One region of the Pseudoalteromonas sp. Z1A2 genome, then DNA from elsewhere that is predicted to be linked to it. Evidence: predicted binding sites of a transcription regulator. Region 1 holds the regulator's gene; each other region holds the start of a gene.
What was found. Region 1 encodes sigma-54, which starts transcription at its own class of promoters, with help from an activator protein. Its sites were predicted from a motif close to GTTGGCACGNNNNTNGNNT; they were not measured.

Region 1 (2,205 bases):
ATGAACTCTAAAATTCTTTTTTTGCTATTAAAAAGGACCGCAGCTTTGCTGCAGTCCTGGCATATAAGTGAACTTAATTTCATCATATTAGTGTCGAGCAAGCTTCTCTTTGTGTTTGATTACTTGGCGATCGAGCTTGTCGATCAACGAGTCAATAGCGGCATACATATCTTGATGTTCTGTAGAGGCAAATAGCTCAGCACCGCTTACGTGTATTGTGGCTTCTGCTTTTTGATTTAATTTTTCTACATCGAGAATGACATGAACATTATTTATATGATCAGAGTGTCTTTCAAGCTTCGCAAATTTAGTATTAATATAGTCTCTTAGTGAATCGGTTAATTCTACGTGACGACCAGTTAAGTTTAGTTGCATAAGCATTACCCTCTTAGTTTAGCGTCTTAAATCAGACTTTTACGCTGATTTGACGGTGGAATAGCAAGAGATTCGCGGTATTTTGCGATTGTACGTCTTGCTACTTTAATTCCTTGCTCAGCCAATATATCCGCTATTTTGCTATCACTCAATGGTTTTGCTGAGTTTTCTGCTGCGATTAATTTTCGGATAAGCGCACGTATTGCTGTAGATGAACATTCACCACCGTTTTCAGTACTTACATGGCTTGAGAAAAAGTATTTAAGCTCAAATATACCACGGGGTGTATGCATGTACTTTTGAGTAGTTACGCGCGAAATTGTCGATTCGTGCATTTCTACCATTTCAGCGACATCATTTAAAACCATTGGTTTCATGGCTTCAGGGCCATGTTCAAAAAAGCCTTGTTGTTGCTTAACAATACAATTAGTAACTTTTAATAGCGTGTCGTTTCTACTTTCTAAGCTTTTAATAAACCATTTAGCTTCTTGTAAATGTGAGCGAATAAACTGGCTGTCGCCACTTGATTTTACAGTGCGAGACATTGCCGCGTATTGGCTATTAACACGAATTTTAGGCATGCTATCTGGGTTTAATTCGACAACCCAGCGGCCTTTAATTTTTTTAACTGACACATCAGGAATAACATACTCAGATTCTTCCCTTACTATAGTATCTGCAGGTTTTGGGTTGAGAGTATGTATTAGTGTCATTACTTCTTTAAGCTCTTCTTCTTTGAGCTTAGTTTTTTTCATTAATGTACGATAGTCGCGAGCTGCTAATAGATCAATATGCTCGGTTAAAATCATTTTCGTTTCATTAATGTAAGGTGTTTCTTTATCAAATTGATTAAGCTGAATACACAAACACTCTTGTAAACTACGTGCAGCAATACCAACAGGATCAAACAGTTGGATGCGTTTTAATACCGCTTCAATTTCATCAAGTTCGACTTCGTTATCATCTTCGTTTTCTTGATTAAAGCTTTCTAAAATTTCTTCGCAGCTTAGTGTTAAAATACCTGAATCATCGACGGCTTCTACAATCGCAATAGCGATGGCTTCATCGGTAGGGCTAAATGGCGTTAGTTGTAATTGCCACATTAAATACTCATGGAGCGTTTCAGTAGAGGCGCCTTGGTATATAGATTCATCTTCAGGCATTGGACCTGATGAGGCTGCAGGAGCGGCACTCATGTACTCATCCCAACTAACATCCATAGCCATGTCGTCACTTAGCGTGTCTTTTGCAAGTGCTTCACCAGTATCTTGTTCGTATTCGCTCGGAGCATCATCAGCAGATGCGCTAACAGTTATGTCATCGGTATCAGCTTTTTGCTCGTTTTTACCAGCAGCGTCTTCGGAATAGTCTGCCTCTTCAACCTCTAATAGTGGATTACTGTCGAGAGCTTCTTGTATTTCTTGCTGGAGATCCAATGTACTGAGTTGCAACAAACGAATAGCTTGTTGCAACTGTGGAGTCATTGTAAGTTGCTGGCCCATGCGCAGCTGTAGTGATTGCCTCATGTATCTCTAACAATCCTTTTATGTTGTTATAATTAATACTAGCAGATGCTTAAAGACATGGCGTAAATGTTACAGCCTAAATTGCTCGCCTAAGTAAACATCGCGTACTGTTTTATCATTTAATACGTGTTCTGGAGTACCTGATGCAATCAGCTCCCCATGAGAAACAATGTAGGCTTTTTCACAAACATCAAGGGTCTCTCTTACGTTATGGTCGGTAATTAATACACCAATCCCACGATTTTTAAGATGTTCTATTATTTTCTTTATATCTAATACCGAAATAGGGTCAACACCGGCAAAC
Region 2 (2,205 bases), on a different contig from region 1:
ATGGTTATGTGGACATTCGATAAGTTTGTTAATCCTGGGCATAGCGCACGTATTTTTGAACATTTTTACGGTATTAGTGGCTCTACAGATATAGTGGCTTACATTATTGGTGCGGTGCAGTTAGTGCTTGCTTTAGCATTTTTAGCAGGTATTAAAAAGCGTATAACGTACGGTATCATTTTTGTAATGCATGGCTTATCTACGCTTTCTTCTTACAACCAGTACATAGATGGCTTTAATAACTTATTATTCTTTACTGCATGGCCAATGTGGGCTGCGTGTTTTGCACTTTACTTATTACGCGACCAAGACGTGAAATTTACTGTAAAGTAATAAAGTACATGCAAAAAAATTGGTTATAAGCCATAAGGCTTATAACCAATAAGTACACAGGGAGTGTGTGGAAGTCGGTTTGCATGTTATGCAACTAATGCATTGCGTCGTTGTATTGCTCAGCAAGGCTCTCTTTTTGCCCTTCGGTAAGTGCTTTACCCGCTAATTGAAACACTTCGTGTTCTTCTTCACTTAAATGATGATGTACCAAATGGTGTAGCTTTTTAGCTGCAACTAACCATGCAGACGAGCTCATTTCGGTATCTTCAAGTTGTTCAATTAATTCATCAATTTCGTGATGTTCAGCTACGCTGTGGCGCGCTTTTTCGTGAGTTAAGTCATCAAACATAAGTGGGTTATAAAAGTAACGTTCTTCAAATTTTGCGTGATTTTCTAATTCTGTTTTTAGCTCATCCATTAGCGTGTGGCGCTGCTCTGTGTCGCCGTGTGTTTGAATAAGCGCATCTACCAATTCTCGTTGTTTGTCATGGTCATGACGTAGTGCTTCAAAAATATTCATAACTAGTCCTTTACTTGCTCTTTAATTGCTTACAAATATTGAAGCAAGCTAAATGCCATGATTTAACTTGTTGAATTAAATTAGTTTATATTTGTTCGTTTGCTCGTGGGAGTATGCGGCCTGTAAGTTTTACAAGCACGCTCATGCAATATTTTCAGGCTTTAGTTTTACTGATGTGTTGGAGGAGTTAAGGTAGTTAATAAAATAGCGCGCAAATAAAAAAGATGAAAAAATGATACTTTCTTTGATACTATCAGTACGTTCTTTTTTAATTTTTTGTAACGGTGGCTAAAAGTAAATATGCCCATAAAGATCTTGAGATAGATTTATAATCCAGAGCATAGTTTGTTTAATAAGGTACATATGAAAGAAGAACTAAGAGCAAAAATAATTACCGTATGCGATAAAAAAATAGCAGTTAAAGGAGAAAATGTAGGGCTTTCTTTTTATGCATTTTTTGCCAATAAAAACGACGATCCAGAGCTACTTATGGATGCTGCTACTTGGTGGATACACACCCATAAATTAGATCATTTTGTAAAAGCAAAGACCATCAAACAAATGATCTTAGATGGGCTTTAGCTTAAAAATCTGCGGCTACTTCAAACTCTAATCGTTTAAGCGTAATAGGGTGAGTAAATGCTAAGTATTCTGCATGTAAATGTAATCGTTCGGCTTTTTGCCCGTAATGTGTGTCGCCTATAATTGGCATGTTTAAACCTAAGCTGTGCGCACAATGCACTCTTAATTGATGAGTTCGCCCTGTTTTAGGGTATAACTGTAATCGGGTAATATTGTTGTTACGCTCTAAAACCTGCCAGGTAGTAAGTGATTGCTTACCGTGTGTGTAACACACCATTTGGCGCGGTTTATCATCAAAGTCTAGCACTAAGGGCAAATCAATTACTCCGCTATCCTCAGCTACGTTACCATTAACTAATGCTACATAACGTTTATCTATGGTGCGTTCAATAAACTGCTTTTGCAGTGCTTTGTGCACGCGTTTATTAAGTGCAATCATCAATAACCCAGAAGTCGACATATCTAATCTGTGTACAATTAGTGGCCCTGATGCCTCTGGAAACTGCGTTTTTATGCGCATATAAACTGAGTCATCAATATTAACGCCAGGCACTGATAAAAACTCAGCGGGCTTATTTACCACAAGTAAGTCGTCATCTTTATAAACAATACTTAAATCTTTACCCTGAGCTGGGTTGATAAGTAGCGGGTTATCTTCAACATCTAAACCCTTTAGCATATGCCCAAGTATTGGTTGGCATTTACTGTAACAAGAAGGGTAGTAATTCTTATGCTGCCTAATTGCTGATTTAGGTGCTGCTCCCCACCAA
Region 3 (2,205 bases), on a different contig from region 1:
ATATTGGAAAAAGGGATATGCCAACAAATTTAGAAAAGCTAAAGCATATAGGTGTAGGCAGTTTAGTTGACCTAGAAATATTAACACCTACAAGCAGTAAGCGTGTTAAAACTGAATTAGTTGGTTTACTCGATAAACAGTTTATTATTTTAAATTATCCCAATGCTAAGCGTTTACCTGCAGCGAGTGACTATTTACGTGATGGTGTAATGGTTGTTGTAAGAGCACTGATTGAAGGCAGTGGCGGGCAAGTTATTGCGTTTCGCCAGCAAATTATGTCAGTAGCCTCTCATCCCGCTAAACTCGTCTTTATTAATTTTCCTAAGCAAGTGCAGCTATTTGCGCTACGCTCGCAAACACGCATACCTACCTTGTTACCTGCAAAGCTAAAACTAAGTGACGATAGAGTGCTTGAAGGCCTTATTAAGGACATTTCACTCACTGGTGTAATGTTTGATATTAGAGGCGATCAGCAAGCTGAAGGTATTAAAGATATGCAATGCACTGTCGTACTCAATAGTAGTGATAAAGATTTTGAAGGTGAAATTTGCAGTGTTAAAGAGCATGTCGCAGGTGTGCACTGCGGAATTAAGCTACTAGCAAGCGAGGATGAAATGAAAACCTTTATGAAAGAGCATTTTATAGACCCATCTGCGCTTGAGCCCACCGTTGACTAAATCGTTTTTCGCTTATTTGCAACAAAATGTCGTTTTACGTGAGTATTTATAAAGTGTTTTTTTGTTTTTATATAATTAAAAATATTATTCAGTTAAAACAATGCTTTACGTATTTTTTGTTATGGCTTGTTTTTTGTTGTTATAGCTACTTCGTTAAAATTAACCTTAATTATTTTTTAAAATCCCTCCTTTTATAGCTCTACATTTTAAAATGTATCTTTTTATATAAACATAACTATTTGTTTTTAATGACTTTAGTTTTTCACCTCTAAAGCGTGTTGCGAAAAGGCAACAGTAATGACTCTGAAAATTCCTACTTATTGTATGTTTTGTTTTTAACTTGTTGAAAGTTCATGGCTTTTCAATGTTGGCATTTAAGTTGTAATAGTCAGGGTGTACTGAACGAAATCGTGATTCAAAGTGAAATACTTAATCGCACACACATAAATTTGAAGGATACATATTATGAAAAGCATTAATAAAACTTTAGCACTTATCGCTATTGCATCTTCTTCAGCCGCTTTTGCAGCAACAGATTTTGACACACTTGATGTAGACGGCAGTGGCACAATTAGCCAAGCAGAAGCATCAGTAGACGCAAAATTAATGAGCATGTTTTCTGAGCTTGATACTGACCAAAATGGTGAGTTATCAAAAGAAGAATTTTCAGAAGCTTAATTAAAAAGTATTTATCCTGAGTTGCCAAAGACAACCTAAGTAGGCAAGGGAGCTTACGAAAGAGGATAACAAGGAAGTGAAAAATTACGTTTTAAGTTAAACGAAGCAATTTTTTTGATAGAACATTGAAGGATTAAGTTATGAAACATTTAAATAAAGCATTAGCACTTATAGTACTAGCATCTTCTTCAGCTGCATTTGCAGCATCAGATTTTGACAGCCTTGATATCGATGGTAGCGGCACAATTAGCCCAAGCGAAGCGGCTGTCGATACCGATTTAATGGCTGAATTTATTGAGCTAGATACCGACGGTAGCGGCGAGCTTTCTAAAGAAGAATTCGCTAATTACTAATCTTTTTTCAGATTAAACATTTTTCACAGTCAGGGATCTTTGAAAAGGACTTCCCATATTACTAGGAATATTATTATGAAAACATTCAATACAACACTTGCAGTTATCGTTTTAGCATCTTCATCAGCAGCATATGCTGCAGTAGATTTTGCCTCTTTTGATGCAGATGGCGACGGTGCGATTACAATGGAAGAAGCGAAGGTTAACCCTCAACTTGTGAAGATTTTTGATGATTTAGATACTGATGGAAATGGTGAAATCTCTAAAGAAGAGTTTTCAAAGGTACAGTAATCAATATTCGAAGATACTCCACTAAAGCCGCCTTAGTCAGCGGCTTTTTTGTATTTTAAATTAACTAATTAGCGTAACTAGTTAAAGGAATATAGCACTTACTTGGAATAGTTTTTCTACAACGGTAATATGTTTTTTGTCGATTAAAAACATAATGACATGATCGCCCGACATAATAATTGTATCATCGTGAGCTATCAGTACAT
Region 4 (2,205 bases), on a different contig from region 1:
GCTCAACAAGCTCAGCTGAACCTTTCACAGATATTTTTTGCTGCCAATGCCCCTGCCCAAGCTTATCAATAACCGTAGTTAACCCTTTTAGTCGCCCACTTATACGCCATAAAAAGCCTCCCCCAACAATTAAAGTCAGTGGAATAAGTGCCACCAGCCAATTTATAAATGACGCTTGCAGGCTTGTAAGCTCTTTTTGGTTATTGGTAATTTGCGCTTCGTTTTTATCACGTAACCATAAAGTAAGCTCAGCAACTAAATCGCTCACTGGCACAAATAGCTCAGCTTGCTGTTGTTTTTTCTCAACAAGCTCTACATGCGCGGTTTGTAAGGTGGTATATAAGCGTTGCCATTGGTTGATATACTCTTTATTCGTGTTTACAAATTTGAGTTCATCAATGCTTTGTAGGGATGATTGCCATTTATCAACAATAAGCTTATCTAGCGATTCACTTTTTAATACCCAGTTTTGTCTAGTGGCGCGTTCAAGACTGTTGAGTTCTTGCTTTAAAGTGTTAAACGATTTGGTAACTTGGTAGTTGCTACTCACAATACTTTGAGTAACCGCTAATTGCTTATTAAGCGCATTTAAAAATACGATCACCACTATAGAAAGCGGCAGTAACGAAAGCAGCATACTCATTGCAAATTGCCCAATTAAATTAGGCCGCCAGTTAAGCATTGCTTGGTATTTTTTAGCTATGGTTGCTGGCATTTCGTTTAGTCCTTTTAAGTTAAGCGTTCTATTATTAAGTGCTTACCTTATACACTAGCTGAACCAGCAATTATATTTAATACGATTAACTGCCAGCACTACAAAACAATGTGTCGCCAAATAGAGACAACGTAACTCGTTGATTTTAATAAACTCCCTTTTAACCCCATTAAATAGTGTTGCAAAAGGCGCACAAAAATTACAATAAACCCAGTAAAAACTTCTCACTGGCTTAAAGCTAAAACAATAACCAATTGAAAAATAACAACAATTATTATTGGCACCATTTTTGTAATAGGAGTAATAACTTTAATCAATAAGGAAATAATTATGAACAAACGCATTTTAGTAATTTCATCATTACTGGCTTTAGGCTTTTTAGGCGCTAATGCACACGCAATGGACGTTCACGCGACTTTTAACGAACTTGATAAAGACAGTAACGGCACATTAAGTGAAGCCGAAGCAGGTGAAGATGCTGTGTTACACGAGAATTTTTCTCAAATTGATACTAATCAAGATGGGCAATTGTCGCTAGATGAATTCAAAAAATTTATTCAATAAACTCATTTAATAAGGAACGTGATTATGAAACAACTTATAGCCGCTTTTTCATTAATGTTTTTAGCAATTAGTGCCACCGTAATTGCATCGCCAACAAATGTGCGTTTTGCCCACTTAGATAAAGACATGGACGGACAAATATCAATTGCAGAAGCAAAGGAAGATAAGGAAGTAATGAGACAATTTGCCGACTTAGATGAAGACGGTGATGAAAAGGTCTCAAAAAAAGAATTTGAAAGCTTTAAACCTTAATGAGTAATTACTGATTAAGCTTTACTTAAGCTTGTTATAGGTAAACTGGAATTAAAAGCATTTGCCATAATCCCTGAGGGAGTGTGTAAAAGGATTTAATGTTGGGAGTTAAATTACGGCAAGTGCTTTTTCCTTTTCACTTTATTTTAGCCACAAACTTTAAATACATCTTTTGGAAGGAACACCATGAAGATACTTCCCCTTACTATAAGCATCTTAATGCTATTAAGCTTTGATGCCGCTGCACTTGATGTAAAGCAACGCTTTGATCACCTCGATAGCGACAAAAGTGGCTATTTAACGCATGACGAACTTGATCCCCAACCACAACTATTAAACACATTTATAAAATGGGACAAAAACCAAGATAACCAAATTTCGTTAATCGAATTTAAAAATTACCTTACCAATAACCTCTACTGAGTATTTTTCATGGAAAAAACAAGCTATATAGCGCTTTTTGCGTTTAGTATTTTTAGCACATTAGGCTTTGCTGCAAGCAACAATGTTGCAGAGCAATTTGAAAAACTTGATAGAAACCAGGATGGTTTTTTAACACGTTCAGAAACCGCTGTAGACCCCGCTTTGTGGTCTCGATTTTCAAGCTATGATCAAGACAAAGACGGCAAGCTAACGCTAAGTGAATACAGTTTATATGCAAGTAAGTAGTCTTA

Region 2: GQR47_RS00790 (hemerythrin domain-containing protein) is a predicted target of sigma-54. The motif match lies at 895-913, and genes of this name have one in related genera.
Region 3: GQR47_RS16875 (EF-hand domain-containing protein) is a predicted target of sigma-54. The motif match lies at 1,044-1,062, and genes of this name have one in related genera.
Region 4: GQR47_RS04095 (EF-hand domain-containing protein) is a predicted target of sigma-54. The motif match lies at 992-1,010, and genes of this name have one in related genera.

Annotation. Positions count from the first base shown of each region.
Region 1 is NZ_WTKX01000011.1:36,617-38,821, forward strand. It holds gene ptsN (PTS IIA-like nitrogen regulatory protein PtsN) at 1-83, opposite strand, end outside; gene hpf (ribosome hibernation promoting factor) at 88-375, opposite strand; gene GQR47_RS09555 (RNA polymerase factor sigma-54) at 402-1,901, opposite strand; gene lptB (LPS export ABC transporter ATP-binding protein) at 1,971-2,205, opposite strand, start outside.
Region 2 is NZ_WTKX01000001.1:188,768-190,972, reverse strand. It holds gene GQR47_RS00795 (hypothetical protein) at 1-333, shown strand, start outside; gene GQR47_RS00790 (hemerythrin domain-containing protein) at 428-853, opposite strand; gene GQR47_RS00785 (DUF6500 family protein) at 1,217-1,435, shown strand; gene GQR47_RS00780 (RluA family pseudouridine synthase) at 1,437-2,205, opposite strand, start outside.
Region 3 is NZ_WTKX01000028.1:43,500-45,704, forward strand. It holds gene GQR47_RS16870 (flagellar brake protein) at 18-677, shown strand; gene GQR47_RS16875 (EF-hand domain-containing protein) at 1,143-1,355, shown strand; gene GQR47_RS16880 (calmodulin) at 1,496-1,708, shown strand; gene GQR47_RS16885 (EF-hand domain-containing protein) at 1,784-1,999, shown strand; gene trkA (Trk system potassium transporter TrkA) at 2,081-2,205, opposite strand, start outside.
Region 4 is NZ_WTKX01000003.1:258,516-260,720, forward strand. It holds gene GQR47_RS04090 (HAMP domain-containing sensor histidine kinase) at 1-715, opposite strand, end outside; gene GQR47_RS04095 (EF-hand domain-containing protein) at 1,046-1,279, shown strand; gene GQR47_RS04100 (hypothetical protein) at 1,304-1,531, shown strand; gene GQR47_RS04105 (calcium dependent protein) at 1,718-1,954, shown strand; gene GQR47_RS04110 (calcium-binding protein) at 1,964-2,200, shown strand.